Regions from separate parts of the Peribacillus sp. NPDC056705 genome, predicted to be linked through region 2. Evidence: riboswitches for the same ligand, from Rfam matches in the RefSeq annotation. Region 2 holds a riboswitch; each other region holds the start of a gene.

The links. A riboswitch is a leader RNA that binds a small molecule or an ion and turns the genes downstream of it on or off. The one in region 2 is predicted to bind S-adenosylmethionine.
Region 1: linked by a shared signal. The riboswitch ahead of ACFRAK_RS08310 (methionine ABC transporter ATP-binding protein) and the one ahead of ACFRAK_RS23060 (bifunctional homocysteine S-methyltransferase/methylenetetrahydrofolate reductase) in region 2 are both predicted to bind S-adenosylmethionine.
Region 3: linked by a shared signal. The riboswitch ahead of ACFRAK_RS06615 (Fur-regulated basic protein FbpA) and the one ahead of ACFRAK_RS23060 (bifunctional homocysteine S-methyltransferase/methylenetetrahydrofolate reductase) in region 2 are both predicted to bind S-adenosylmethionine.

The regions. Positions count from the first base shown of each region.
Region 1 is NZ_JBHTYI010000004.1:332,144-342,946, reverse strand. Features, by position in the region: gene ACFRAK_RS08330 (YheC/YheD family endospore coat-associated protein) at 1-984, shown strand, start outside; gene ACFRAK_RS08325 (YheE family protein) at 1,048-1,251, shown strand; gene ACFRAK_RS08320 (hypothetical protein) at 1,337-1,525, shown strand; gene ACFRAK_RS08315 (MBL fold metallo-hydrolase) at 1,699-2,523, opposite strand; SAM riboswitch class I at 2,807-2,911, shown strand; gene ACFRAK_RS08310 (methionine ABC transporter ATP-binding protein) at 2,980-3,996, shown strand; gene ACFRAK_RS08305 (methionine ABC transporter permease) at 3,983-4,651, shown strand; gene ACFRAK_RS08300 (MetQ/NlpA family ABC transporter substrate-binding protein) at 4,708-5,529, shown strand; gene ACFRAK_RS08295 (NAD-dependent epimerase/dehydratase family protein) at 5,774-6,811, opposite strand; gene ACFRAK_RS08290 (PucR family transcriptional regulator) at 6,985-7,872, shown strand; gene ACFRAK_RS08285 (ABC transporter ATP-binding protein) at 7,997-9,142, shown strand; gene ACFRAK_RS08280 (hypothetical protein) at 9,203-9,445, opposite strand; gene fumC (class II fumarate hydratase) at 9,554-10,803, opposite strand, start outside.
Region 2 is NZ_JBHTYI010000030.1:22,693-33,495, reverse strand. Features, by position in the region: gene dapF (diaminopimelate epimerase) at 1-678, shown strand, start outside; gene ligD (DNA ligase D) at 880-2,727, opposite strand; gene ku (non-homologous end joining protein Ku) at 2,880-3,722, shown strand; gene ACFRAK_RS23065 (MOSC domain-containing protein) at 4,231-4,881, shown strand; SAM riboswitch class I at 4,993-5,091, shown strand; gene ACFRAK_RS23060 (bifunctional homocysteine S-methyltransferase/methylenetetrahydrofolate reductase) at 5,196-7,043, shown strand; gene metH (methionine synthase) at 7,036-10,485, shown strand; gene ACFRAK_RS23050 (polysaccharide deacetylase family protein) at 10,589-10,803, shown strand, end outside.
Region 3 is NZ_JBHTYI010000003.1:389,876-400,678, forward strand. Features, by position in the region: gene ACFRAK_RS06595 (ABC transporter ATP-binding protein) at 1-1,444, shown strand, start outside; gene ACFRAK_RS06600 (GDSL-type esterase/lipase family protein) at 1,498-2,199, opposite strand; gene ACFRAK_RS06605 (GNAT family N-acetyltransferase) at 2,417-2,923, shown strand; gene ACFRAK_RS06610 (aspartyl-phosphate phosphatase Spo0E family protein) at 2,992-3,186, opposite strand; gene ACFRAK_RS06615 (Fur-regulated basic protein FbpA) at 3,440-3,628, opposite strand; SAM riboswitch class I at 3,805-3,909, opposite strand; TPP riboswitch at 4,068-4,173, shown strand; gene tenA (thiaminase II) at 4,264-4,953, shown strand; gene thiW (energy coupling factor transporter S component ThiW) at 4,957-5,478, shown strand; gene thiD (bifunctional hydroxymethylpyrimidine kinase/phosphomethylpyrimidine kinase) at 5,447-6,253, shown strand; gene thiM (hydroxyethylthiazole kinase) at 6,250-7,065, shown strand; gene thiE (thiamine phosphate synthase) at 7,046-7,678, shown strand; gene ACFRAK_RS06645 (MFS transporter) at 7,717-8,922, opposite strand; gene ACFRAK_RS06650 (aldehyde dehydrogenase family protein) at 9,194-10,681, shown strand.

The DNA.
Region 1 (10,803 bases), on a different contig from region 2:
AACCTGACCCTTTTTCGGGACCTATCATTATATTTATTAAAACATGGAATATTGGCGTATGTATTCACAGGAAATGCCCTTCATCCCGATTCGTTGAGAGGGTATGTTTTTTCCTCCATTTCAAAGAAGTGGATCGAATGTAAAGTACCCTTCCCTGACATCGTCTATAACCGTATCCCTTCGAGGAGCTATGAGGCGTCAGAGGAATTCCAACATCTTATTACACACTTTAAAGATTCCCGAATGAATCTATTCAACCCCTGTTTTATAGATAAATATGTAATGTTCGAAGCATTAAATGAAGATGGATTCCTCACAAAACACCTTCCGCCCACAACGGTCTTACGAAACAGCGATTGCCTTTATTCATTCCTGGAGACCTACAGGCATATATACCTTAAACCCTGCAAAGGAAGCCAAGGGAAGGGCATTTATACCATAATCAAAAATGATGATGATACACTATTGTTCAATAGCTTGAAGCATAGTGAGTCCTTCCCGGATTTCGCATCATTCTGGGAAACAAAAAAAAGGGATTTATTAAAAAGGAGCTATCTTGCTCAACAGGCGATCAGACCAAAAAAACTTTTTGGACACCGTTATGATTACCGGATTCTCGTCCATTATGAAAAAGGTTTTTATAAAGTGACCGGCAAAGCGGTAAGGATGTCACAAACTCAGGAAATCACCACCCACACTCCCCGAGGGGGTAAGCTTTTTCCTTATCAAGACCTGCAATCAAGAAGCCTGAATCAAAAATTAGCGAATATCGCCCAAAAATGCGGAGAGATTCTATCGAAAAAAATCGGGTTTCTCGGAGAGTTTTCCATTGATATAGGGGAAGACGAATCGGGTTCGCTCTTCATATATGAAGTGAACTCAAAGCCCATGCAATTCGATGAAGTGGAAATTGAAACAAACAGGCTTTTGCATTTAAAAAATCTTTTCATTGAATTAACTTTTCCCAACCTGACAATAAAATAACACCTCCAGCTACCGTTTTCCATTATAATTAAATGAGAAACTGTATATATGGAGGTAATACATATGATCACTCATTTTCAATGGGCACCATTGCATAAAAATCTGCCGGGATGGAAAATTTCCTTTTATTTCAACAAGAAGGCAGTCCAAGCCTTGTATCATAAAGATGGATCCATCGAGTGGACAGCTAACCCGCCTTCCGAAACAGATGAAACCAAACTCAAAAGCATGGTACATGATTTAATGATCTTCCATGTATATGAATGAACCCTCATTACATTCATGAAATCCTTAAACAGAATAAAAAAAACTCCTTTGCCTAAACTAAAGAAAAGGCTAGGAGGGATTAATTTTGGATAAAGAAAAAATGACATTTTTGAAGGATACCGAATATGATGGCAAGGACTCCGTTTACCTGGATATCGACCGTATCATCAATGAAGGAATGGCAGGCGGAAATGTGTATGAAGTCGCTAACCTTCAGAACATCGAAGAAGCACATGATTTTTATGATGAAACAGATCCCAATGAAAATAAATAATTTATGTGGGCCCTCTTATGGAGGGCTCCCCTTTTTTACTTATCCCGTTCATCTCCCGCTTGGACTGCATTCCCCCTATAAAAAGTCCGTCTTTTATAAGTAATCAAGTAAAACAACATCCTGGATGGAAGTTGTTTGAGTGACAAATAGAAAACATTAGCCTGAAATAGCATTCAAATAGTTCCATTCTCCCTCGCACTTAAAATATTTTCGTTTAATATCGATGTAATGATATGCTCTGAATCCCATTCATGCCCAGAAATCTCGATAAGGGGATAGCGATTCGGTAAAACGGCCTGCTGGATTTCATGAACGGTCAGCCCTTGAGAATGCAAGCGTAAAATTTCACCTTGTAGGTTTTCCAAATAATCGAGCTTTTTCCGAAACATGACCTTCCCATCAGGGACATGCCCAGCATGGCAGCAAAACACTTCCCCGAAGTCATATTGAAGTAATCTTTTAATGGAACCGATGATGACCGGGACAGACTCTTCCCGTAAGACAAGTTTTGTTTTTGGTGTTACGAAAAGGTCTCCTGAAAAGAGCATGCCATTACTGTGATTCAAATACACCATATGGTCCTTTGCATGACCAGGGGTAAAAATCGGCTCCCATGTTTGGGTGCGGGAATGAATGGCCTTCCCTACCGGCTCAGCTTTAAAGGCGTCTCTCTTTCCCCAGAAAATTTTACGATATTCAGGATATACGGCATCCTTTGCACAAACCTCAACCGACATCGGGTGAATGAAAAGCGGGACCTTTTTATTTTCCTGTATCCATGCAGCACACCCGGTATGGTCTTCATGATAGTGAGTCAAGGCCACTGAGTCGAAGTCTGCGGACTCATAGAATGGAATGAGCTCTTCCAATAATATCTGTGCGCCAGTATCTATCAATAGACCATCCGTTAAAAAGACATAAACACTCATCCCCGATTTGTTCCCGCCAGGAGTCCCGTTCACACAAACCACATCATTTATCGTGTTAATCTCTAACATTCAGTTGCCTCCCCATCATTACACAAATATAGTTTCGTCTTCCTTTTTTTAACTTTAACTATAACAAATGTATTACCACTTTACCCTTTTGACAAGGAAATTTTGGAATAATTAACCTGGACAATAAATGCTGGATTATAGCAAGATAGCCCTTTTTAACGGACCTTTCTAAACTTTAATAACAAAAAATCACCCCGAAAATTACAGAAACGATTGACATTGTTGAATTTTACAAATAATATAGATTATATTGAAAAACTTGAAATATTCTAAAATAATAATTTACTTATCAAGAGTGACGGAGGGATCAGGCCCTGTGATGTCCGGCAACCGCCCTTAGGGAACGGTGCCACTTCCTGCAGAATGATTGCATTCTGAAAGATAAGACGAGATATAATTTCGCTGCCTCTTTCTGAATGATAGGGGCAGTTTTTTAATGTTTAAGGGGGAAAGCTTATGATTGAAATCCGTTCAGTCCGAAAGGAATACGTCTCGAAGAAAAACCGAGTTACCGGAGTGGATAACGTGTCTTTAACCATTCAAACTGGCGAAGTGTATGGAATTGTCGGCTACAGTGGAGCCGGAAAAAGCTCATTACTCCGCTGCTTGAATTTGCTTGAACGTCCGACAGGTGGAAATATCATCATCGACGGCATTGATTTAACCTCTTTATCAAGTAAAGAGCTTCGTAAACAACGGCAAAAAATCGGAATGATATTCCAACACTTTTCACTGGTCAGTTCAAAAACTGTTTATGAAAATGTCGCTTTCGCCTTAAAGGCCGCGCATCGATCGAAGGATGCCATCAGGTTACGTGTATTGGAATTGTTGGAAATCGTAGGGCTCAGCGATAAGAAAGATGTCTATCCGGCGCAGCTTAGCGGTGGACAGAAGCAACGGGTAGGCATAGCCCGTGCCTTAGCAAATGACCCCACTGTTCTATTATGTGATGAAGCGACTTCAGCACTTGATCCAACAACTACAAAAGCGATTTTACAATTATTGAAAAAGATAAGCAGTAAGCTTGGCATCACCATCGTGTTGATTACACATGAAATGGAAGTGGTCAAAGAACTATGCCACCGTGTCGCCGTCATGCAGGATGGCCGTGTAATTGAAGAAGGTCCCGTTTATGAAATATTTTCACAGCCTAAGCAGGAGTTAACGAAGCAATTCATTAGCAGTGTTCTGGATTTCGCACTCCCTCCGCACTTGATTGAAGAAAGTAAAGGTACGATCATTAAAATTCAATTCGAAGGGCAAACCGCTGGTGAGTCGATCCTTTCGGATGCTCTCCAATCCCATTCAGTAAAGGGGAATATTTTACACGGTAAAATTGAGTATATCCAGGATGTCCCTTTAGGCATTTTAATCATCGAGTTAATAGGCGATGCCGCTCAAGTTCATTCGGCATTGCAATATATAAAAAATCGTTCCAGTTCTGTGGAGGTGCTAAAACATGTCACTGCTTGATTCCATCGTCAATATTTTACCTGATCTTAATAAAGCCTTTCTTGAAACGATTTATATGGTCGGTGTTTCCCTTGCAGTAGCCCTGTTGATCGGTCTACCGCTTGGAGTATTGCTGTTTACGACAACAAGGAATTTATTTTTTGAAAATAGTATCGTGAATCGATCTCTAGGATTCGCAGTCAATATTGTCCGTTCAATCCCTTTCATCATTCTCTTGGTCGCCCTTCTTCCTTTAACGGATCTTCTAACTGGATCGACGATAGGCCCGAGAGCTGCTTCTGTATCCCTGTCGGTGTCCGCAATACCTTTTTTTGCAAGAATCGTTGAAACGGCATTACGTGAAATAGACAGAGGCGTGATTGAAGCTGCAATTGCCGTAGGAGCCACTCCATGGATGATCATTAAGGATGTACTTCTTCCAGAGGCAAAACCGGGTATCATTCAAGGACTGACATTAACGACCATTTCGCTTATCGGTTACTCAGCGATGGCAGGGACAATCGGCGGGGGCGGAATTGGCGACCTGGCCATCCGGTACGGTTATTACCGTTATGACAACACAGTCATGATCACGACGATCGTCGTGCTGATCTGCCTTGTGCAAATCATTCAAATGGTTGGTGACAAGGCCTCATACATAGTTAACAAACGATAGGGATCAGTCATTTTTTCAATGATTCAATACATTTCATTAAACAGGAGGAATTTCAAATGAAGAAAATAGCTTCGTTATTATCAGTCTGTGCACTTGCCCTTGGGTTGGCAGCATGCGGGAGTGATGATGCATCCCCAAAAACTGAAGACAAAAAAGAATTGAAGATCGGGGCGACTACCGGGCCCTATGCCGATATGGTTAAAGAGGCCATCAAACCAGGTCTGGAAGATCTCGGTTACAATGTAGAGATCGTCGAATTCACCGACTATATCCAGCCGAATAAGTCCCTTGGCAACCATTCGATCGATGCCAACCTTTTCCAGCATAAGGTGTACATGGATAACTTCGCTAAAGAAAATGATTTAAAGCTTTCCGACCTTATCATAGTTCCAACAGCACCAATGGGCATATATTCGAACAAGTATAAATCATTGAAAGAAATTAAAGACGGTACATCCCTTGCAGTGCCCAATGATCCGGTTAACCTTGCACGTGCACTTAAAGTGCTGGTGGATGAAGGGTTGATTGAAGTTGATCCAGATGTCGACCCTTTAAAAATATCTGAAAAGGATGTAACGAAAAATCCAAAAAACATCCAACTCAAACCATTGGAATCCGCTCAATTGCCTCGGGCAACAGACAGTGTTGACCTATCAGCGGTCCCTGGCAACTTCGCTCTTGCAGCGAAAATGGACCTCCAGGATGCCCTTGTTTTAGAAAAAATGCCGGATATGTATCGAAACGTTGTTACAGTGAATACAAAAGATGTAGATTCCCAATTTGCAAAGGATATTAAATCAGTAGTGGAATCCGACCAGTTCGAAAAAGTCATCGATGACAAATTTGCCGGATTCGGAAAACCAGACTGGATGAATTGATTGATCAAATAATCGAGGCCTGCTTCCCCTTATTGGGAGCAGGCCTTTCATTAAGGACAACGTGGCTTCCGCCATGAAAAACCTTGAAATCCTCACGAACCATGCAAGCAGATCCATGTACTAAAAAACGATGGGGTTTTTACCCCATCGTTTTTTTAATTCCTTCACATTGTTTGTTTAAATCATCCTTTTCACCAAGCACACTTAATGTGCCTTCAGTACTTCAATAAAATAAAAGAAGGTTTTAGCCTATTGTCTGTTTCCATAATCCAAGGAGATCACTTTCATGTTGTCTGTGGATACCCGCTTTTCTAACAACAGATTCCTGACGGCCCTTTTCCCAATTCCATATTTCTTCAAGGGTTTCTGATAGGGGACGGAATGTTAGTCCATTATTAATGGCTTTATTGTTATCGACAGCCAAAAACCCATTCAGAGGTTCCTTAGCTCCCGGAAAAGGGAATTCTTCTGGTATCCATAAAGGCATCTCTCCCCACGGCTCCACTTTATTGTCATCCAAAAACTTTTCAGATACCCATGTAAAGTCAGCATTACTTCCTGTTACCTGTTTGCAGCCTTCAAGTAATTGCCCCATAGTTAGTGTGTAATCCGGTCCAACGGCATTATATGTACCTGCCATACCTTTTTCTATCATTTGGATGATCCATTGAGCCAAGTCCCTTGCATCGATGACTTGGATTGGACGTCCAGGGCGTCCAGGAGACAAAATTTCTCCCCCTTCCGCTATTCTTTTAAGCCAGTACACAAATCGGTCAGTGTAATCATATGGACCTACTATTTGCCCCGCACGAATGGACAAAACTTTCCCCGGCAGTTCTTTTTCAGCTGCTTTTTCGCTTAATGATTTTAACGGTCCATAATATTCACCGTATATCGGTCCAGCCGTTCCGCGGGTGATCTCTTCCGCTTTATCATCATTTAGTGTATGAACCTCTCCATTTTCATCAACTCCTGGCTCGGTTGGATCACTATAAACTGAGATGCTTGAAATATATGTATAATGTTTAACTTGATGAAGCAATCTGCAAGATTTAGATACAGTTCGAGGGATAGATCCTGATGTGTCAATGACTGCATCCCACTGTCTCCCTTTCAACATTTCCAGATCCCCGTCGCGGTCCCCTTTTAACTGTTCTATTTCGGGAAAGACATAAGGATCGCTTCCACGATTAAAAAGTGTGACTTCATGCCCTTTCTCTATCGCGGCTCTTGCTAAATACCTGCCTAAAAACCGTGTACCGCCCAATAATAATATCTTCATAAGATTCCCTCCTCTTTTTAACGATATTCCATAAAGCATACGCAATACCCTTTCCTAATAAACTTGCAACTTTTCTTTGATTATCCCTTCCCGGAAAAATTAGCAATATCCTATTCTTTTGAACTTTATTCTTTTTCGCTATAATGATAGGGAAAGGGAGAAAGAAGGTGGAAATGATGCTTGAAAATCTTAAACAAAAATTCCCGAGCGCCCTTACCAATAAAATGGATACTGATGAAATTTCTGACTATGTTTGGTTCGAAGACTCAAGAAGTTTACTTGGCATTCCCCGTTCAGATATCACAGACGAAGAAATCCGTTTATTGGAACTGCTTTTTGCTCCTTCCATAAACCCAAATAACCTCAATGTACATCCAGACTCATCATGGAAAACTTTTTTATCCGAACCGAATGCACCATTGCCTTTAACGAGCTGGGAGAATGTTCGATTTCTTCATTTCAAGCTGACTCATGCTGATTTTTCCAACTCCGATTTTGAAGAAGCCTTCCTAGCTTTCGTTCCATCTGACGCGGCTATTGTCTGGGAAAATGAAACGGCAGGAGTCTTAATTGAAACGGACGAAGAAGAACCTTTATCAACTAAACAACTAATCGCCATTTCTTCCACGCTTGAAAGTGACTTTTATGTAAAGACCCGTATGTTTACCGGGCGCTTTCACCCTATAAACCAAGACCTTCATCAGCACTGGACTCAGGAGAAAAAGTGTTTTGATTTGGCACAGATGCATCTGCCGGACCTAAAGGTGGCTGATTTGGCAGACATCATCCCTCACTCATTAATAAAGGATCCATCCGTTAAGGATGCAAAGTGGTATATCAATGAGATTCTTGGCAAGACCAAGCAGGATACAGAACTGATCAAAACGATTAAAACGTATATCGAATGTAATTCAAATGCCACCTATGCCTCCAAACAGCTTTATATACATCGGAACAGCTTACAATACCGAATCGATAAATTCTCTGAAAGAACTGGTCTCGACATTAGAAACTTCCGTCATGCCCTTACTGCATACTTGATACTTTTACTGAATGATTAATTTTCAATGCAAACAGGTAATATCACCCTTTTTTGTGCAATGTGCCCATACTTTTTTCAAATCCGATAGCTTAGACTATAGTTAATTGGTACAAGTAATCAGAAGTTTAAAAGGGGGATTTTTCATGGCAGAGCTAGTGTTGGATCATATATTCAAGATTTATGATAAAAAGGTGACGGCTGTTAAAGACTTCAACCTTCGTGTTGCCGATAAGGAATTCATAGTTTTTGTGGGACCTTCAGGTTGCGGCAAATCGACGACATTAAGGATGATTGCCGGACTTGAAGACATTTCCCAAGGGGATTTATATATAGACGGCAAGCGAGTCAATGATGTCCCCCCTAAAGATCGTGATATTGCGATGGTTTTCCAGAACTATGCCTTATATCCTCATATGTCCGTATATGATAATATGGCATTCGGATTAAAACTCAGGAAAACGCCAAAAGCGGAAATCAAGCAAAGAGTCAATGAAGCGGCAAGGATTCTTGGACTTGAAGAGCTGCTAAACAGGAAACCTAAAGCCCTTTCAGGTGGTCAGCGCCAGCGTGTCGCACTTGGCCGGGCCATTGTAAGGGACGCAAAAGTTTTCTTGATGGATGAGCCATTATCCAATCTCGACGCAAAGCTACGGGTTCAAATGCGTGCGGAAATCGCTAAACTACATAAACGGCTCGACACCACAACGATATATGTCACGCATGACCAAACAGAGGCAATGACGATGGCGACACGTCTTGTTGTAATGAAGGATGGTATCATCCAACAGGTCGGTGCACCAAAGGACGTTTATGAGAAACCGATAAACGTTTTCGTCGGCGGCTTTATCGGATCGCCTGCCATGAACTTCTTTACTGGAACCTTAAAAGAAGGCACTATTAAAATAGGCGAACAAACACTTGAATTACCTGAATTGAAGATGAAAATGCTGCGTGATCAAGGATATGTCGGAAAAGATATAATTCTTGGCATCCGTCCGGAGGATTTCCATAATGAAGGTGCTTACTTCACGAAGTCCCCTAACACTGCATTCACAACCCAGATTGATGTAGCCGAACTGATGGGCGCGGAGATCATGCTCTACTCCACATTAGAGGGGCAGCACTTCGTCGCACGCGTCGATGCCAAGAATATCATCCAGGCTGGCGAAAACATCGAACTTGCCCTCGATATGAATAAAGCACACTTTTTTGACAAAGGGACTGAACATCGCATTTTAGTGGAAGAAGATGAACAGATGCAGGAAAGCATGAAGTTATCTGCCAATTAAAAGCAAAAAGACCCATTCATTATGGGTCTTTTTACGTTTATTCAAATAAAAAGGATAGATTCATTCCTGGACCAACACCACTTCATCATGTCCGCATTCAGAGCATTTCATGAGATGCGGGCATTGGCCTTTTTGAAGGGATTTAGGGTATCCGTCGTTTTCTTTAAGTATGTCGATATCCATATAAGCACTGTAATCATCAGCATAGTCCATGAATTTCCCTTTATCATCAAGATCACTGCCGCATTTCGGGCAATTCACATGAATTTTTCTTAGACCGTTGCAAAGCGGGCATAAAGACATTGTTTTTCCTCCTGTTCACGATACCTATGATCTCAGTATTTGTTCATTCCATTATTTTAACCCATGGAAACACCCTCCCTAATACCAAGGGAGGGTACTTCCATTCAATTATTTATTAACCATGTTAGCAGGATCGACCCATGCTTTGAATTCATCTTCTGTCAGGAACTCCAATTTCAACGCAGCTTCTTTCAATGTTGAGTTGTCCTTGAATGCAGTTTTGGCGATTTTGGCTGCTTTTTCATAACCGATATGCGGGTTCAATGCTGTTACCAACATAAGGGAACGTTCTACATTTTCTTTGATTTTATCCTCATTTGCAGTGATGCCCACCGCACAATTATCGTTGAATGAATGAATGCCTTCCGTCAATAATTTTACCGTTTGCAGGAAGTTATAGATGATGACAGGCTTGAATACATTCAATTCAAAATTACCTTGGCTTGCTGCAAAGCCAATTGTAGCATCGTTACCCACGATTTGAGTTGCAATCATGGTAAGCGCTTCACTTTGTGTTGGATTGACTTTACCTGGCATGATGGAGCTGCCTGGCTCGTTTTCCGGAATGGCTATTTCGCCGATTCCGCTTCTTGGACCACTTGCCAGCCATCTGACATCGTTCGCAATTTTCATTAAATCCGCTGCCAATGCTTTTAAAGCGCCGTGTGCGTAGACGATTTCGTTATGGCTTGTCAATGCATGGAACTTATTATCAGATGTGACAAAAGGATATCCAGTATCAGCTGCAATTTGTTTGGCGGAAAGTCCCGGGAATTCTTTTTTTGTATTGATTCCGGTTCCTACAGCCGTTCCTCCTAGTGCAAGGTTCAATAATTTTTGGCTGCTTTCCTCAATCATCGCTAGATTTTTGTCGAGCATCGCTTTCCAGCCGGAAATCTCTTGTCCCAATGTTAATGGTGTAGCATCTTGAAGATGTGTCCGGCCAATTTTCACGACATCCCAAAATTCTTTTTCTTTTGTATCGAATGTATCACGAAGAGCTTTAATGGCAGGAACCAATTTTTCAGCGACTTCCATAAAGGCAGCAATATGCATGGCTGTCGGGAAAGTATCATTGGAGCTCTGTGCCTTGTTAACATCATCATTCGGATGAAGGGTTTCCGATTCACCGTTTTCTTTTAACCATTCATTTCCTTTGTTAGCGACCACTTCATTCACGTTCATATTACTTTGCGTACCGCTTCCCGTTTGCCAAACTACAAGCGGGAAATGCTCATCTAGCGTTCCTTCGAGGATTTCGCCGCAAATCTTGACGATGGCATTCTTTTTAACTTCCGAAAGATCACCAAGATCATAGTTCACCTTTGCCGCAGCTTGTTTAACGTATGCAAATGCAC
Region 2 (10,803 bases):
AATCTACTCGTGGAAAAAACGGAAGATATTTATGAGGGAATTCCGACTTTCAAGGTGGAAATTTCACCGGTAAGTTTTAATGTGAAGGATCTACCTCTTGTATTGGCTAAAGAACAGTTGCAAAACGAATTATTGCCGGAACTTCATGATACCCTATTATTTTCGGCATTGGCGGTTCCTAATCCACATTTGATCACGCTGGTCGATAGTGAGGTTTTGCAAAGTGGTTTGCAGGACGAACTTTCAACAAAGGTCAATCAACCGAATGAGCTTTTCCCTGATGGTGTCAATGTCAGCTTTGTGAAGGAGCTGGAACCAGGGAGCATTTATGTGCGGACATTCGAACGGGGGGTAGGCTTCACAAATGCGTGTGGAACGGCGATGTCAGCCTCAAGCCTAGTAACATGCTCTGTTGGATTAAACGCGTTGGAAAGTGAAATATCTGTCTACAATAACGGCGGAAAAGTTAAATGCGTGGTCCACCATGATGATGAAAGCCAAAAGTATTCAATTGATTTAATCGGGAACGCAACCTATGAATTCAAGGTATCGATTGAAATGGACTTAGATCAGCCTGAAAAATTTGAAGTGCTTGAAAAAGAGGATTTTGAATTGGAAACAAGCTTATATGCCAAGCTTCAGGATGAAGTTCAAAGTTATTTGAAAACAAAATTATAAAAAATTTCAGACTGCAGCAAACTCGAAGAAAAGAGAGTTTGCCTGCAGTTTTCTCATTTAAAAACCTCTTAGTAATGTAATCAAAAGACCATTCCCGTTAATCCGGAACGGAAGTCACGGGGCTCCTGCATAGAAAAGTGCGTTCCAGGAAGAGTGCCTGGTGAGGGGGATCAACGTTCCATATTAAACTCCTTAAGACCATCAGTTGTTGGTCTTTTTTTGTTTTAGGAACGACAATACTTCCAAAAAGGCTGGTCCATTATCGATGAGTCTGTAATCCATAAATGCACACCCTTCCCTTTTTATTCTGCTTGGTATGGTTTCAATCGTAAAGTCCTTTAACTGGAGACTTTCGTCCACTTCCTTCCAAAACAAGGGTGTAGCCACACCAGCGAAAGAATTTCCCCGCGGGGAATAAGGAAGGATGATGGTTTTTCCTTCACTATGCTGCACAAAGTCCAGGTAAAGTCGATTATGCCGATTTATTTTCATCCTTTCCGTAGTAAAATCATTTGGGGTGGAACTTGATAAGTAGTCACCGAGAAAGTCAGTGAAAATGCGTGTCTCTTGATAAGTAAATGTGTCTGCAGGCAGTGGGATGTGTATTTGCAGTCCTTTGTTACCTGAAGTTTTTACAAAAGCTTTTATCCTTAATGAATCCATCACCTTCTTTATTTCCTGTGCGGCCTTTATCGCTAAGGAGAAATATTCGATGGAAGGAGGATCCAAGTCCAGGACGATTTCGTCGGGACGTGTTTTACCCGCTTTCTGAAATGGCGCATGGAATTCCAATGCAAGTTGATTGCCGAACCAAAGAAGCGTTTCAATATCGTTACATAGCATATACTCGATATCTTCATCAATGAACGTTTTAATAAAGGACGGCGCATAATCAGGTTTGTTTTTCTGGAAAAATCTTTCTTTATCCAAAGTGCCATGAGGATAGCGGATCGTCGTAAGCAGTTTATCCTTCAAGAAGGGTAAGAAGAAAGCTGAAACCTCCCGTAAATAATGAAGGTATTCAACCTTTACCACCTTTTTATTTCCTGTTATCCAAAGCGGTTTATCCCTGGAAGTTATTTGTACAGTATCTGGAAATGTATATTGACCTAGCACGAATTTCTCCCAGGTACATTCTTCAGGAGCCGTTTGTAAAAGCCATTGTGAAAACTGAGGCTCACGCAATTCATTCTCCTCATACACGTGTAAGAATTGGACTTCGATGCAAATGGATGGATGGATATAAAAAAATTGTATGTCCTCGTCTGATGCATTTTGCTTGATCAGTTCATATAATATCCTTTTATCTTGAGGACTCAGTCCATTTTTAACACTTCCGATTTTGGTTACGGCACCTTCTTTGAAAACTGCGAGGGAAACGTAACCATTTTCTTTGTGCAATGCTGTAATGAAACAAGAAACGGTCTTCCAATTTTTCACCTTGATCCATGAGGCAGTACGTTTCCCTTCCTGCCAAGTCCCACCAATTTCCTTGGCGACAACCCCTTCGCCATCTAATAGGGTGACCTTATTCAAGGCATTATCCAATACGTCAAAACTCTCTATTAATTGTATCAAAGCCTTATCGTTGGGATCAGGAGGCATAGGAAAGCCAAGATTTGCCCCCATATTCAACATCAATTCCCTTCTTTCTTCCATGGGTTTAGCTGCTACGTTTTTTCCGCTGATGCTAAGCAGGTCAAACGCTATGAACCGGCATGGGGAAAAACGGGCCTTTTCTGAAATTAAGGATTGTTTCCCAAGGCGTCCTCGCCACTGTATTTGGAAAAAGTCGGCTTTCGCCTGATTGGTAAGCCAGACCAATTCGCCATCCATCCGAAGCGGGAGATATTCTTCCAGGTGCAGATTTTTGATGTAAGCAATGATTTCCGGGAATTGTGGTGATAATTCCTTTTCGTTCCGACTCGAAATGCTAATGGTATCGGAGTCTATCGTTAATATAGCCCTAAAGCCGTCATATTTGACTTCATAACGCCAATCCTTGGAATTGGGGGCTTCAGGGTAATAGGTAGGCAGCATCGGTTTCATTTTTTGTATTTACCTCCGCAAATAATTGATTAACATTATTTTGCCAAAAAAACGAAGTGTTAGAGTTGGCAATTGTTTTTTCGGTTTTTTTTGAACAAAGGGGAATAATAAAATTGTTCTTCTCTTTAAAAATAAGTTATGAGGTGACGAATATGCATACGATGTGGAAGGGGAGCATATCATTCGGTTTGGTGAACATTCCGATCAAACTTCATGCTGCAACGGAGGATAAGGATATTTCTTTGAGGACGTTGCACAAGGAATGTCATTCACCGATTAAATACGAAAAGGTTTGCCCGGTATGCCAGAAAGAAGTGGGGAAGGATGATATAGTCCGCGCTTTTGAGTATACAAAGGGAAAGTTTGTTGTATTGGAAGACAATGAACTAGAACAACTGAAAAAACAAAACGAAGAAAAAGCCGTGGAAATCGTGGATTTCGTTAAAATTGAAGAAATAGATCCCATTTATTTTAACCGGAGTTATTACATGTCTCCTAATGACGGAGGGATAAAAGCTTATTCCCTTTTGAGACAGGCACTCAAGGAATCGAATAAGGTAGGGCTAGCGAAAATCATCATTCGCTCCAAAGAACAAATGGCGGTAATCCGAGTCGTTGATAATACCTTGGTGATGGAAACGATTCATTATCCGGATGAAGTTCGCCCCACAGCGGATGTTCCGAATATTCCTGCCAACGATACCATTGTAAAAAAAGAAATCGATACTGCCGTATTATTGATAGATCAATTAACGACTACTTTCGATCCGACAAAATACACCGATGACTATCGAACCGCGTTACTTGAATTGATTGAATCAAAGAAAGCAGGACAGACGACGATTCCAGCCAAAACAAAAGAACCAATTTCCAACAATGTAACCGATTTAATGGAGGCATTACAGGCATCCATTGACCGTACGAAACATGATGAAACGGAAATGAAAAAGACGACCCGAAAGAAAGTGGCACCGAAAAAAAAGAAGCAAGCTTAAACAGGAAGCTGAGCGGAAGACACATGATGTCGCTCGGCTTTCTGCTTGTTTTAGCAAGGTAATTTGCTTTCTAAATGGTAAAGAAAGTGAATTAATAGGGGGGAGATTTACATAGGTAAGGAAAGTGCAAATATGTAAGTGGATCACGATGTAAGAAACAGAATGGAAATAAAAGAAAATGGTGGATGGAAATGAAGGCAAAAAAAATTCGCTCCCTAAAGAGCGACAATGAGGAATTCAATCGTGAAAATCAACATATAGGCGAACGGTTGTAGTTTTCGACTATATATTGTGTTCATATTCTACCATATTTAATTCTGAAATAGCAACAAAATTACTGAAACTAACCTATGAATTTTTCTGGAAATCAATGATATTTCCCCCATTTAACGGCTCATGAGGCTTTTGCATTTTCATATTCTTATAAAAAACTACAGTATAAAATGGACTTTTAGTATAATTTATACATACAGGATGATATAAATTAAATATGAATGGAAGATGCAAAATGGAAAATGGAAAAATCAAAGCACTTCATGCCGGGAAGCCGAAACAAGAAATTTTTTCAAATATCGAAATCTATTCAGCAATGGATAAACAAGAACAGGATAATGTGACAGTGACTAAATCAGGTATAATTGGTGATGGGGTTGGTAATGTAAAGTTCCATGGAGGTCCTGATCGCGTTTTGTGCTTTTACCCCTTTGAGCATTATTCAATATGGAATGAAAAATTCTCTAAAAAACTGGAAATCCCTGCATTCGGTGAAAATTTAACCGTAGCGGGGATGAGGGAAGAAACAACATATATTGGCGATATTTATCAAATAGGCGAAGTGATTGTTCAAATTAACCAGGGGAGGATACCTTGTTCGACCATTTCCCATTTCAATCAAGAACCTAAGTTTTTGGAACTCGTGCTGAAAACGAGTTTCACTGGTTATTTTGCAAGAGTACTTCAAGAAGGAACGATAAATAAACAAAACGATATTGGGCTGATAGATCGTTTGCAGGAAAAAATTTCAGTTCATTATGCAGCAGAGGTACTCCTTCATAAACGAGATGGGCTGGAAGGCGCAAAGGCTTTACTTACACTAGACTCGTTAGCGGAAGACTGGAAACAAAGGATTTTGAAGAGTGTTCAAGCTGCAAAAGGTTGAATGATTTTTGCAAAAGTGAAAAAAATGTCGATCAGGTATTGAAATTGACAGATTATTAATGTAAATTAAATATAATCAAATTTTGAAATCTTATGAAAATTATATAAATGGATCTTATCGAGAGAGGTGGAGGGACTGGCCCGAAGAAACCTCAGCAACCAGCTTAGGCAAAGGTGCTAAATCCAGCAAGCAGAGCTTGATAGATGAGGAGAATGTTTCAAAAAACCTTCTTCTTTGAGAAGGTTTTTTTTCCTTTTCTCTCATACTCATAGAATACGACAAAAACAGGATTGTTTTTGAGAGAGGGTGTAATGATGGATTTTCGTAAAGACGTGAAAGATAGAATACTGGTTGGGGAAGGGGCAATGGGGACCTTATTGTATTCAAATGGCATCGATCAATGTTATGAGGAATTAAACTGTACGAACCCAGATCAAATAGAGTCCATCCATCGTGCCTATCTGGAAGCCGGTGCAGATATCCTTCAATCGAATACATACGGAGCCAATTTCAACAAATTGAAACGGTATGGAATTGAAGATGAAGTAAGCAGAATCAATCGCCAGGGAGTCATTCTTGCTAAAAAAGCGGCAAAAGGAAAGGCATACGTCTTCGGTACCATAGGGGCACAGCGGAGCATCAGGAAATCGGATTTAAGCATGGAAGAGATAAAACGGGGTTTTCGTGAACAGCTATACAGTCTTTTGATGGAAAACCCTGATGGGATTCTCTTGGAAACATTTTATGACCTGGAAGAACTGGAAACCGTCCTGCAAATCGTTAAATATGAAACTGGACTGCCGATCATAGCAAATGTTTCGATGCATGAACTGGGAAATCTTCAAAATGGAATCCATTTAAATGAAGCTTTTCAAAAACTTGAGCAACTGGGTGCCGATGTTGTTGGGGTGAATTGCCGTCTCGGTCCACATCATATGATTCGGGCCTTGGAAGAAGTGAGTTTGCCAAAGCAAGCATCAATTGCCATATACCCAAATGCCAGCCTCCCGGATTATGTGGATGGAAGGCTCGTCTATAAAGCTGTGCCGGAATACTTCGGTTCAAGTGCCCTAGAACTTCGTGAGCAGGGGGCCGCGATCATAGGAGGGTGCTGTGGAACGACTCCGCTGCATATTCAAGCTGTAAAGAATGCGATTGGAAGTTTGGCTCCTGTGAAAGAGAAATTTACGAAATCCCGTGAAATAGAAATAATTGAAGTGAATGATAGAGAATTGGAACGTCCCCTGTTCGAAAAGGCCAAAACAGAAAGGACGATTCTAGTTGAACTTGATCCTCCGAAAAAGTTAGGTATAGAGAGCTTCATGACTGGTGCCGAGGTTTTGAAAAAAGCAGGGGTCGATTCCATTACATTAGCCGATAATTCGCTTGCCTCACCAAGGATATCGAATGATGCACTGGCCAATTTACTGAAGAACCAATTGAATATAGAGCCAATGGTGCATATAACATGCCGTGATCGAAATTTGATTGGACTGCAGTCACATTTAATGGGTCTGCAAACGGTGGGTCTGAACGAAATATTGATCATCACCGGAGACCCTTCAAAAATTGGGGACTTCCCGGGCGCCACTTCGGTTTATGATTTATCTTCCTTTGACCTAATAAGTATGGTCAAACAATTTAATGAAGGTCTTTCCTATTCGGGTCAAAGTTTGGGCCAACGGGCAAATTTCAAAATTGCTGCAGCGTTTAATCCCAATGTGAAATATCTGGATAAAGCGGTACTGAGAATGGAAAAGAAGATTGCCTGCGGTGCCCAATCCTTCTTGACACAGCCAATCTATTCCGTGGAGCAGATCGAAGAAGTATATGAAGCCACAAAACATTTAGAAACCCCGATCTTCATCGGTATCATGCCCTTGACAAGCACCAGGAACGCCGAATTCATCCATAATGAAATCCCAGGCATCAAATTGCCTGATAATGTTAGAAGAGCCATGGCGTTAGCGGGGGATGACCCTGTAAAGTCGAGGATTGAAGGAGTGAATATCGCGCGAGAGCTAGTGGACGCGGCAAGGGAAAAATTCAAGGGCATATATTTAATCACTCCGTTCCTTCGCTATGAAATGACGGCGGAACTTACGAAATATATTAGAAAAGTCGATAGTAAACATACATCAGAGGTGGCAGTACATGAATAAAAAAGCGATTCAAGATCAGTTAAATTCTAAAATACTCCTTCTTGACGGGGCGATGGGAACCATGCTTCAAGCGGAGAATTTGACGGCAGGGGATTTTGGAGGGGAACAATTCGAGGGCTGCAATGAATATTTATCATTGACGCAACCGGAAATCATCCAATCCATTCATGAAAAATATTTAGCAGCGGGTGCAGACATCATTGAAACAAATACCTTCGGAGCGACCAGCATCGTACTGGAGGAATACCAAATAAGCACTATCGCCTACAAGCTAAATAAGATTTCAGCTGAGCTTGCCGTTAAAGCTTGTGAAAAGTACTCCAATGATGAATGGCCAAGGTATGTAGCTGGCTCGATGGGTCCAACTACAAAAACGCTTTCCGTAACGGGAGGAACGACTTTTGATATTTTAACCGATTCCTATGCAGAACAGGCACTCGGTCTCTTGGATGGCGGGGTAGACTTGTTATTGGTGGAAACCTGTCAGGATATGCTTAATGTCAAGGCTGCCTTTTCCGGAATCAAAGCAGCATTCGCTAAAACAGGAAAAGATGTGCCTGTCATCATATCAGGGACAATCGAACCGATGGGCACTACACTTGCTGGCCAGTCCATCGAAGCTTTTTATTTATCGGTTGAACATATGAAGCCCGTTGCTGTCGGCCTTAATTGTGCAACAGGGCCGGAATTCATGATAGACCATATCAGGACACTTGCAGATATATCAAATAGCGCCATTAGCTGTTATCCGAATGCCGGGCTCCCTGATGAAGAAGGGCACTATCATGAGTCACCTACTTCACTGGCAGAGAAAATGAAGCAATTTGCCGAAAAGGGATGGATCAATATCATTGGTGGATGTTGTGGTACGACACCAGAACATATTAAAGAACTTTCCAGGGTCCTCGAAGGCATGAAACCCCGTACAATTACGGAAACAGCCCATGGTCATGCCGTATCGGGCATAGAGCCGCTAATTTATGATGATTCAATGCGGCCTTTATTCGTAGGTGAAAGAACGAATGTTATCGGTTCCCGAAAATTCAAGGAGCTGATACGCGGAAAGCATTATGAGCCAGCTGCCGAAATTGCACGATCCCAGGTAAAAAAAGGGGCCCATGTCATTGATATCTGTCTTGCTGATCCTGATGGGGATGAGCTTGGCGATATGAAGGAATTTGTGGAAGAGGTCGTCAAAAAAGTGAAAGTCCCATTGGTCATCGATACTACGGATGAAGCCGTGCTTGAACAAGCATTAAAACATTCACAAGGAAAATCGATCATTAATTCCATAAACCTTGAAGATGGTGAAGAGCGCTTTGAAAAAATAGTGCCATTAGTCCATCAATATGGTGCTGCCGTTGTCGTAGGAACCATTGATGAAACTGGGATGGCAGTCGATGCTGAACGGAAATTGGAAGTGGCTACACGGTCTGTGAATTTGCTCGTTAATAAGTACGGTCTGAACAAAAGTGACATCATTTTTGATCCGCTTGTATTTCCTGTAGGTACAGGGGATGAACAATATATTGGATCTGCATTGGAAACGGTGAATGGAATAAAGGCGATTAAAGAAAAATTTCCGGAATGCCTAACGATACTTGGCATTTCTAACGTTTCATTCGGTCTGCCAGTGAGGGGAAGGGAAATATTAAATGCCGTTTTCCTCTACCATTGTACAAAGGCGGGTCTCGATTATGCTATCGTGAATACAGAAAAACTTGAACGTTTCGCTCTGATACCGGAAGAGGAAGTGAAATTGGCTGAGGCACTGCTATTTGAGACTTCAACTGAAACTTTAGCGATTTTTACCGAGTTTTATCGCGGGAAAAAAGCGGAGAAGAAGGATAATGGTGTGATCCTGCCATTGGATGAACGTTTAGGTAACTATATTATCGAGGGAACGAAAGAAGGATTGGTTGATGATTTAAATGAAGCGATTGAGCGCGGTGACACCCCATTGGAAATCATCAATGGACCATTGATGGATGGCATGAGTGAGGTGGGGAGATTGTTTAATGACAACCAACTTATTGTCGCAGAGGTGCTTCAGAGTGCTGAAGCGATGAAGGCGGCAGTATCTCACCTTGAACCACTAATGGAAAACTCTGAAGATAGTGCTAAGAAAGGGAAAATCCTTTTGGCGACCGTCAAGGGAGATGTGCATGATATCGGGAAAAACCTAGTGGATATCATCCTATCCAATAATGGCTATGAAGTCATTGATTTGGGCATAAAGGTCGCACCGCAACAAATCATAGAAGAGGTTCGAAAACATGAGCCAACCATCATTGGCCTATCTGGGTTACTTGTCAAATCTGCACAGCAAATGGTTTTAACAGCACAGGATTTAAGGCAAGCGGGAATAGATACCCCAATTTTAGTGGGAGGGGCAGCATTATCCCGTAAATTCACCGATTTTAAAATATCACCAGAATATGAAGGACCGGTTTTATATTCCAAAGATGCGATGGATGGTTTGGCTGTAACGAATATTTTACATGACTCTGACAAAAAAGTGGTGTACTTGGAAGAGTTAGTCGAGAAACGGGAAAGAGCGAAAGCGAATGCCGCCATTGCTGCCACGATGGAAAAACCTGTTCGGAAGCAGTCCACAGCTGCCCCTTTAAGCGATGCTCCTGTTCAAATCCCGCATGACATCAAGCGTCACGTCCTGAAAAACTATCCATTGGATGTCATCCAGCCGTATATTAATAGGCAAATGCTGATTGGACATCATTTGGGGTTAAAAGGTAAAGTGTCCGAATTGCTTAAGCAAGGGAATGAAAAAGCAGTGCAACTCAATGATCTCGTTGATGAATTGATTGAATTTCTAAAGACGGAACCGGATTATGGTTTGAATGCAGTTTATCAATTTTTCCCTGCTCAAAGCGAAGGAGATAAGCTATTGGTATACAACCCGGAGAACCATAACGAGGTTTTGGAAACTTTCGACTTCCCCCGGCAAGATACGAATCCGCATCTTTGTTTAGCGGACTTCGCGAAACCAATCTCCTCCGGGCAAATGGATTATGTTGGTTTCTTCCTGGTCACTGCCGGAAAAGGGATTAGAAAATGGGCAGAAAAACTAAAGCTTGAAGGCGATTTCTTGAAAAATCACGCCCTTCAATCACTTGCTCTCGAAACAGCTGAAGGTTTCGCAGAAAGAATTCATCAATTAATGCGGGATGATTTAGGTATAAGCGATCCGATTGAAATGTCCATGAAAGAGCGGTTTGCCGCTAAGTACACCGGGCAAAGGTTTTCATTTGGTTATCCTGCTTGTCCTAATCTGGAAGACCAGGAGAAGCTATTCCGCCTGTTACAACCTCAGGATATTGGCGTGGAATTGACTGAAGGATTCATGATGGAACCAGAGGCTTCCGTGTCAGCCATTGTTTTTGCACATCCTGAAGCCCGTTACTTCAATGTCGATCGATAACTCATTTAATAAAGGCAGCGGTATTTTTTACCGCTGCCTTTTAGTGCATGAAACCCCTTAATTGGTACATCTTAATGGTCAAAAGGAAGGGGATGCAACACCTATGAATTATATCCTGAAATTATTTCTTTCCATGGCGGGTTCCTTCATTATTATTTTGTTGGCTGTGGATGTCCAGAACATTCAAGTACATGCAATGGTTCCCGAAGAGATCACACCGCTCCTGAAAAGTAAGGAAAATCAGAAAATCGCTTATTTGACATTCGATGACGGACCATCTTTGAATACCATGAAGATATTGGATATTTTGGACGGCTA
Region 3 (10,803 bases), on a different contig from region 2:
AACACTGGATATGAAATTCTTTGATAAAAACCGTACCGGTGACTTAATGTCGCGGTTGACCAATGATGTTAATTTACTGCAGCAGCTCATCTCTTCAAGCATGCTTCAAGTCTTGACTGACACGGTGACTTTCATTGCCGTGGCGGTATATATGCTTTTCATTAACTGGAAGCTGACCATTGTACTTCTTTTTACATTCCCTTTCATGTTCTATATCACAAGGGTATTCGGGAAACGCATCAGGATGTCATTTAGGTCTGTGCAAAGTTCCGCAGGAGATGTCAGCAACCAGTTACAGGATTCCATTTCAGGAATGCGGCTCATTCAATCTTTTACAAATGAAGAATTCGAATCAAGGAAGTTTGCGGAGCGTAATCAGGAAAATATGACTGCAAACCTTAAGTCCGTTCGGCTACGCTCCATGTTCGGCCCGATAATTGATTTATTGAACAATATCGGTCTTGTAGCAGTCATTGTGGTCGGTGCTTGGCAAGTGATGGAAGGTGAATTCACAATAGGGTTAATCGTGGCCTTTCTCGCCTATTTGAGGTTACTGCAGAGTCCCGTTCGCAATTTTAGCCGGGTCATCAGCATTGTCCAGCAATCAGCCGCGGCCTTTGAGCGGATAACTGAAATATTAGAAACCCAGCCCGAAATAAGTGACAAGGAAAATGCCACCGAACTCCCTTACATAAAAAGGAAAATCGAATTTCAATGTGTTGATTTTTCGTATGATGAGAGTGTACCTGTCCTCAGCCATTTAAGCCTGTCCATGAAAGCTGGTCAAGTAACTGCTCTGGTCGGCTCCTCTGGCGCTGGAAAATCGACCATCACGAGCCTTTTGATCCGATTTTATGATCCGCAAGATGGCACGATTAAAATGGATGGTCATGATATCAAGGATGTGTCACTGAAATCATTACGGGGACAAATGGGGATTGTTTCCCAGGATATCATTTTATTCAATGGCTCCATTCGTGATAACATCGTGTATGGCAAACTTGATGCTACAGATGCTGAAATCATCGAATCCGCCAAAGCGGCAAATGCGCATGACTTTATCAGTGCCTTTCCTGATGGTTATGATTCTCAGATTGGAGAGCGCGGAGTCAAGCTTTCAGGCGGACAAAAACAGCGCATTGCCATAGCTAGGGCACTTTTGAAAAATCCGCAAATCATCATTCTCGATGAAGCAACGGCGGCCTTGGATACAGAATCCGAACATTTGATCCAGCAAGCATTGTCACGTTTAATGAAAAAGCGGACTTCAATAGTAATTGCACATCGTTTATCGACCATTCATGATGCGGATCAAATTATCGTTCTGGAAAAAGGGCAGGTTCATGAAAAAGGAACACATGAAGAATTATTGCTAAACAACGGCAGATACAAGCAACTCCATGACTTACAGTTCCCTCAACTTAAAGCGATATCAAATTCCTAGCTACTTCTTAGAGGGCAAAAATGCACAGGAAGCCTTCCTGTGCATTTTTGCTTTCATTTGAAATCATAACTTTCCAAAACCCGGTTCGCAATGAGCTGATACCCTTTTTCATTCGGATGTAACTTATCACTGAAATACTCTGTTTTCTTTTTACCTTCAAAAAGATCATTTGTAGGAATGAATAACATCCTTTTATCTTTATCCGCTATTCCCTTTATTGACAGGTTATAATCACGAATGAGCTTTTCAAGTTTTTGATTGTCTTTTATTGGGTTATATAGTCCTACTACCAGAATATCCGCCTTTTCGTTTGCCTCTATCAAGGTTGATGTAATCTTTTTGAGATGGTTGATATACTCCCGTTTTCCCTCAATGATTTTTCGGTCACTAATTTTCTCCAAGTTCCCTCCGTTACTATTGATCAAGTCATTCGTTCCAATAAAAACGATGAAAGTATCGGCTTCATCAAGTTTCGTTTTAATGCGGTAATCATCAAGCTGTTTCATCACCCCATCCGTTTCCTGGCCTTTTATACCGTAATTCCAAAAACTCACTTTTTGTTCCGATTGCGGATTATTCAATTCATCCTCAAGGCCTTCTATATATCCTTCCCCATCCTTATCCCCTTTTCCATAGGTTAATGAATCTCCAAAAGCCATCACCCTTTGCACATCTTCTGACTCCGAGGCCTGAAATTCATACGCAGCAAAACATATAACGAGTACTATAATCAATAAACCTGCCAATTTTTTCATTTGATTCTCCTCTTGTCTCTTTACTAGAAGTATTTATTTTTTTACATACCCAAAAAATCTACAGTCTTAACATAAAAAAATTGTCAGATAAAGATTCAAGAGTGTATGATAATATAAAACTTTCAATGGATTGGGTGTCATTCACCGTCCCTTAAACAAAATACGGGATTACCCTTCATTCTGGAGATTGAATAAATGATAGTTAGGAGTTTAAATCATGGAAGAGCTCATAGCGTTTAGAGAGGCAGGACTATCCGATCTACCCAGAATTGTTGAAATATATAATTCAACAATTGCTTCAAGAATGGTCACGGCAGATACGGAGCCTGTATCCGTCCAATCGAGGGTTAAATGGTTTGAGGAACATCATTCAGAAAGTAGACCGCTATTTATCATTACTATAGAAGGGAAAACTGCTGGATGGATGAGCTTTCAATCCTTCTATGGCCGACCGGCATATAATTCCACTGCCGAAATCAGCATTTATATAGATGATTATTTCCGGGGAAAAGGAATCGGACAAACTTCGATTCAAAAGGCAATTGAATGGAGTCCAAAATTAGGTGTTAAGACTCTATTGGGTTTCATTTTCGCCCACAATACACCAAGCCTTAAGCTTTTTTCCAAATTCGGATTTGAAGAATGGGCACATTTACCTCAAGTTGCCGAGTTGGATGGGATTGAGCGGGATTTGCTCATTCTTGGTAAACGTGTCGATATGTAATATCATTCTTTAGAGCTATTGCCTTGAGCAGTAGCTTTTTCATATTAATCGAGTGCGAATTGGCTAATTTAAAAATACCTATATGCTTTCTGGAGGTAAAAATGTTCACAATCTCTTTTACTTGTTAACGCATTTAATAGCGTATCCAATTCTTGACTGGCTTGAACAGTTAGCAGACTTGATAAGCCGTAAATTGCTGCCAAGTTAATCATTTCTTTTCTTTTCTCTTCTATTTTTTCTATAGTTACCTTAAGGCAAGGCATTATATAGCCACCTCCCATTTATTCAATTTTTTTACACTTTCATCATAATGAATCTACTAGTTAAAATCAACTATTTTTCGGAAATTAAATGTGTTATTTTAAAGGGTAAATGTGACAAAATGACTATTAATCCTGTAATTATGTATATTTTGTGTCATTTTCTATTAAACGCAAAAAAGCATCCACTAGTGTAGACTGTGAATGCTTACATCATATCTCTTATCCAAGAACCCAAACTATAGTCCATCGTTTACTATGTCATCCATTCAGAAGGTGACTCGGTATTTGGTTTATTTATAACAATCTTATATTCATCTTCAAGTACTTTTAATGGGGCATCATAAAGGTGCCTTTCATCAGAGGTTTTGTATACTCCATTGGCCAATAACTCTTCAATAAGCTTTGCCTTCCTCTGTTCGATCCTCTTAAATAATTCTGCCATGTAAATGGCTCCTTTCCTAGTCATCCTAGAGCCTGCTTCTAGTTAGCTAAACTTTATCAACTTGTTTTATTTTCACCAAATTATATATACCTTTTCTATTATGTCACTAAACGTTATTTCCCAAAAATAAAAGCCCCTTCTAATTCAAGAAGAGGCTGACAGTGTCCGTACGGCTCTTCTTATCTTCCAAGCATATGCTTGTTGGATTTAGCACAGTTCCCAAAACGGGTCCGCTGCCGAGGTTTCTTTGGGCCAAGTCCCTCCACCTCTCTGGATAAGAAATCGATATATAAATGATGTAGACATGATTTTATCCTAATAACCATCAAAAGTCAATTACCTGGTTCTCCCTTTTTTCCTGGACATAAAATGGTCCCTCTTTTAAATGCAGGTTGCATTTTCTTGTCTTTCTGATATGATGTCAGTAATTACATACAATTCACACCACTAGGGGAGTCTTTTTTTAAGACTGAGATGGAATTAGTTCCGGACCCTTTGAACCTGAACCGGCTCATACCGGCGGAGGGAAGTGGATGATATCGTCCATTTTCAGACTATATCCATCTACCCCGTTCCGTATTCAGGAACGGGGTTTTTTCATGAACAAAGGGATCCATTCTAAAGGAGGATGAACAATGGAGAATGTTAAATTAGAAACATTCAGTGATAGACTACATGCACGGTCAAAAGAGATTTGGAAAAGGAACCATTCACATCCCTTCGTCCAGGCAATTGGAAATGGTACGCTTCCTGAAAAGAAATTTGCCTATTACCTGAAGCAGGACTATATCTATCTCATGGATTATTCCAAGCTCTTTGCTTTAGGTGTAATCAAAGCTCATAACATCGAAACCATGGCAAAGTTTGCGAGTATTTTAAATGAAACCCTTCAAGTGGAAATGGATATTCATCGGCATTATGCTTCCGAATTCGGGATCACTTCCAAGGAATTGGAAGATACAGAACCTACTCCAACGACTTTAGCCTATACAGGCTATATGCTAAATGCAGCTCAGCATGGGACTTTGGCAGACTTGATCGCCTGTCTCCTGCCCTGCGCTTGGGATTATTATGAAATCGGTTTGCTACTGAAAGAACAAAATGGAGCAGCATTGGAAAACAATCGCTACGCAGATTGGATAAGGTCCTATTCATCTCCTGAATTCGGGGAAGCACATAAATGGCTGATCGCTTTGTTGGAAGAATTGACGGAAGGCATGCCAGAAAAGGAACTTCTTAGATTAGAAAAGCACTTTTTGGTTACTTCCCGATATGAATATTTATTTTGGGATATGGTTCATAATGAGCAAGATTGGCCGCTGTAGATGATGAATCCTGTCAAGAAACTGACGTTGACTGCCATGATCACGGCTATTACGACGCTGACCAGTTCATTTATTTTCATTCCTGCAGGATTTGCAAAGGTCTTTCCTATTCAGCATCTGGCAAATGTCCTGACGGCCGTTCTATTGGGGCCAGCTTATGCAGTGACACAAGCTTTTTTAGTTTCCATCATTAGAAACATGTCTGGTACCGGTTCAATTTTCGCCTTTCCCGGTAGCATGATCGGTGCACTTTTGGCTGCCATCATTTACCGAAAAACACAAAGCTTAAAATTTGCCTGTTTAGGGGAAGTGATCGGGACCGGTATTCTCGGTTCCCTAGCTTGTTATCCACTTGCCCTCCTCCTATTGGGGGAAAAAGCTGCGCTCTTTGGTTTTTTACCGGCTTTTATGCTCAGTTCATTCGCTGGTGCGATTTTAGCATTCATATTACTTAAAATACTTCTAAAAAATAATTATATGAAGGGGTTTTTTTATGAAAACAGCATTAACCATCGCAGGCTCTGATTCAGGGGGCGGCGCAGGAATACAAGCGGATTTAAAAACATTTTCTGCACATGGTGTCTTTGGAATGTCTGCGATCACAGCCGTAACCGCACAAAATACAATGGAAGTCCGTTCAGTACAGCCAATTGAAACAGCAATCATATCAGATCAAATTGCAGCTATCTTTGAAGATATTCCTGTCGATGCAGTAAAAATAGGCATGCTAGGATCAAAAGAAATCGTGGAAACTGTCGCTGCGTCCCTTAAAACCTTCTTGCCTGCCATCGTTATCCTTGACCCTGTCATGATTTCCAAAAGCGGTCATCATTTGCTCGACGAAAAGGCTGTCTCTGCCTTAAAAATGGATTTGCTTCCGCTTGCAACACTTGTAACCCCTAATGTACCGGAAGCGGAAGTACTTACTGGCTTGTCGATTCGAACGGAACAAGATTTCTACAAAGCATGCATTTCTATACAAGAAATGGGTCCCAAAGCCGTTTTACTTAAAGGAGGCCATGCAGCAGGAAATCCAAATGATCTTTTTTATGATGGGACTGACTTCCAATGGATCGAGGGAGAGCGCATTCATACAAAGAACACTCATGGCACGGGCTGTACCCTATCATCCGCCATTACATCAAACCTGGCAAATGGGCTGCCATTGCAAGAGTCGATCGAAAAGGCCAAGACCTATATTTCTGAAGCGATACGCAATAGCTTTTCAATCGGTAAAGGTCATGGACCTGTCCATCATTTTCATTCATTTTCAAAAAAAGAACGGAGTGAATTAATATGAAGGTTTCTGCAGCCGATTTATTCGTGAAGGTAAAAGAAAGAAAACCACTCATTCACCAAATCACCAACTTTGTTACGGTCAACGACTGTGCAAATGCCACCCTTGCCATCGGTGGTTCACCAGTAATGACTTCGAGCCCAAGAGAAGTGGCGGATATGGTCAAATTAGCAGATGCATTGGTTTTGAATTTCGGTACGATTGATGATAAAGCCATGGAAGCAATGGAGATTGCCGGTAAGACGGCAAATACCATTGATATCCCGGTCATTTTGGACCCGGTGGGAGTTGGTGCCACCCCCTATCGTACAGAGCAGGTCAAAGAGCTCCTTAGTAAGGTTACTTTCCAAATCATTCGCGGGAATGCGAGTGAGATCCTTTCATTGATGGGTGGGGATACCGTTACACGCGGGGTGGATTCGGGGGAACTAGCGATTAGCCATGCAGAGCTGGCTGCACAAGCAGCTAATAAATTGAATAGCATCGTCGTGGTCAGCGGAGCAAAGGATGCGGTCAGCGATGGAAAACATACATCCATCATCGACAATGGAAACCTTCTTTTAACTAATGTTACAGGTACCGGTTGCATGTCCACCGCTCTTATCGGCACTTTTTCCGGAGTCACCGACGATTTCTATTCTGCGGCAATTGCCGGAATCTCAACCATGAGCATTTCAGGGGAACTAGCAGCTGCAAACCTTCAAAAAGATGAAGGAACAGGAACGTTTCGTGTGCGATTAATCGATGCAATATCAAGAATGGATAAGGAAATCTGGATGCATGAGGTGAAAATGAATGAAGAAGTCCCAAATTGATTTAAGCTTGTATTTAGTTACGGAAGAGTCCATAGCATTAGAAAAATTGACCGAAATCATTGCAGAATCGGTTTCAGGAGGAGTCTCGATCGTACAACTTAGGGAGAAAAACAATTCCTCCCTTTCCTTTTATAAAAAAGCTTCTGCATTGAAACAGTTATTGAACGAGCTCTCTATTCCCCTTATCATCAACGACCGGGTGGATATAGCACTTGCGGTTGCAGCGGACGGAATTCATATTGGGCAAGATGACCTTCCACTGACTGTCGTCAAACAAATGGTTCCTGAAGATATGATTGTCGGAGTATCTGTCTCCACTCTTGAAGAAGCTCACGAAGCCGAACGAAATGGAGCAGACTATATCGGAGTCGGTTCCGTTTTCCCTACAAAGACCAAACAAGATGCAACCCTGATGGCCATTGGGGATCTGGAGGAAATTTGCCGCAGCGTATCCATTCCCGCCGTAGCCATCGGGGGTATCACTGCAGATAACATATCCGCTCTTTCTGATAGCGGGCTATCAGGTACCGCTGTCGTATCGGCGATCATGAATGCAGAAAGTCCGAAGGGCGCCTCCGAATCCCTTTTAAAAATCATAAAAGACTTTACTTAATGAAAAGAGGGGACTGATTACAGTCCCCTTCCTTTTGTTCATGTCAAAACGGTATTCTTTGTTTCCTTCCCAAAAGCTACGGCAATCGCACCCACTAGTATAGCGATTGTAAAAATGGTGAAAATCGAGGATATCGGGGTGTCTGCTGCAACTAAATACCCTACAAGCAACGGACCCAGGACACCGCCAATCCTCCCGATCCCTGCAGCTAACCCAGCACCAGTACCACGAACTGCTGTTGGATACTGCTCAGGTGTATATGCATATAGTGCACCCCACGCCCCCAGGTTGAAGAAAGATAGGAACATCCCGGAAACTATCAGCAGTGCCAGCCCCTCTGATGATCCAAAGAAAAAGGCACTGACGGCCGTTCCAATTAAGTATGTGATCAAAACGAATTTACGTCCCATCTTCTCTATCAGCCATGCAGCTGAAAAATAGCCCGGAAGCTGTGCAAGCGTCATGATCAAAACGTATTCAAAGCTTTGAATCATACTGAAGCCTTTTAGGACCATCACACTTGGCAGCCATAAAAACATCCCATAATAAGAAAAGACCACGCAAAACCATAGAATCCACAATACAAGGGTCTGACGGGAGTATTCCTTTTTCCAGACACTTTTCATATTGCTTAATACAGATGGCCTCTGCTTTTTTTCTAATTCCGTATACTTCGGTGAATCCGGCAGTTTCAAGCGCAGATACAGCGCATATAAAGCTGGAACTGCGCTCAATAACAATGCAACGCGCCAACCATAAGCCGGAATGATGAAATAGGAGATGAGTGCTGCCAAAATCCAGCCAACCGCCCAAAAACTTTCAAGAAGGACGACAACCCTTCCCCTTTTACTTGCTTCAACACTTTCAGAAACCAATGTCGAGGCAACCGGAAGTTCTCCTCCAAGTCCCATGCCAATCAAAAATCGCAATATCAAGAACAAACTGAGTGTACTGACTGCTGCAGACAGGCCACTTGCGATTGAAAACAATAATAATGTAATGATAAAGACATTCTTCCGTCCGACCCTGTCAGCCATCGCACCAAAGAATACGGCTCCTACAGCCATTCCGATAGAGTTTATGCTCCCAATCCAGCCAACCTGCTCACTGGTTAAGTTCCAGTCCTGTTTCAAAGCAACAATGATGAAAGAAAGCATACCGACATCAAGTGCATCGAACATCCATCCAAGACCCGCAACACCTAGTATCTTACGTTGCGATATCATTTTCGCATCATTTCCCATATATTCCTCCTGAAGAACTTTAGACCTTCTTGTTATTTTATCCTTATTCATTTTAACTATTAACTTTCATTTTTGCTATAGTATTTACACATGTCATGACAAAATAATACTTCATTTTTTTTATGATGAAGAAATCTTGAATATTATGTCGAATGATATAGATTGAATATTCCCTTTTTTTCATTTATCATAAAAATTGGCATAAATCATAGCGTTAACAATAAGTCATCATGTTCTGCCCAAGATAATCATTTTATTCAGGAGGGTAATTATGACAAACCTAACGTTAGAAGTAAGTGGAAAGCTGCAAAAATTTTTAACAGGACCAAAAAAGCTCTATATTAATGGTCAGTTTGTAGAAAGTGCTTCAAAAAAAACCTTCTCCACACCTAATCCTGCTACAGGACAAAAACTTGCCGATGTTTATGAAGCTGATAAAGAAGATATCGACTTAGCCGTCAAAGCTGCACGCAAAGCATTCGATGAGGGGCCTTGGTCAAGAATGAGCGCAGCTTCACGCAGTAGGCTAATGTATAAACTTGCCGATTTAATGGAAGAAAATAAAACCGAACTTGCTCAATTGGAAACGTTGGATAATGGTAAACCAATCAGTGAAACCACCAATGCCGACATTCCTTTAGCTATAGAACATATGAGATATTTTGCCGGCTGGTCCACCAAGATTGTCGGACAGACCATTCCGGTAAGCGGAAATTACTTTAACTACACAAAACACGAGGCGGTTGGTGTTGTCGGCCAAATCATCCCATGGAACTTTCCGCTTCTTATGGCAATGTGGAAACTGGGGGCGGCACTTGCTACAGGTTGTACGGTTGTATTAAAGCCTGCTGAACAAACTCCGCTTTCCGCGCTTTACCTGGCTGAATTATTGGCTGAAGCCGGTTTCCCTGATGGGGTCGTCAATATCGTTCCCGGTTTTGGTGAAACCGCTGGACAAGCACTTGTCGACCATCCGCAAGTAAATAAAATTGCATTTACCGGTTCGACCGAAGTTGGAAAACTGATCATGCGCTCCGCTTCATATTCATTGAAACGGGTCACATTGGAACTTGGAGGGAAATCGCCAAACATCATCCTGCCTGATGCGGATTTCTCAAAAGCCATCCCTGGTGCTTTGAATGGGGTCATGTTTAACCAAGGGCAGGTATGCTGTGCCGGTTCCAGGGTTTATATCCAAAAGAAACATTATGATAACGTAGTTGCCGATATGGCAAGCCATGCAAAAAACATCAAACAAGGGGTAGGTCTGGATCCAAGTACACAAATTGGACCGCTTGTTTCCGAGGAGCAGCAAAATCGAGTAATGGGCTATATTGAAAAAGGGAAAAACGAGGGTGCGGAAGTACTTGTCGGCGGAAATAAACCTGGTGAACAGGGCTACTTTGTTTCTCCTACTATATTTGCTGGTGTCGAAGAGGATATGACGATAGCCAAAGAAGAGATTTTCGGTCCGGTCATAGCTGCAATGCCATTCGAGGATTTAGATGATGTCATTAACCGTGCAAATGCAAGTGAGTATGGATTGGCTGCCGGCTTATGGACCAGCGATATAGCCAATGCCCATTATGTTGCAGGAAAACTCCGTGCCGGTACTGTATGGGTGAACTGTTATAACGCGTTCGACGCAGCTTCCCCGTTCGGCGGTTACAAACAATCCGGAATCGGACGTGAAATGGGATCTTATGCACTGGACAACTATTCTGAAGTGAAAAGCGTCTGGATTAATTTGGGTAAGTGATTTTTTGACTATTAAGAAAGAGGGTCTCAAATGAAGTGAACCCAAAAAGTTAGACACTTTATTTACTTAGGCAGCCTTGAGGGCATGAACCCGGTAATCTACCGGGCTCATGCCTTTTAATT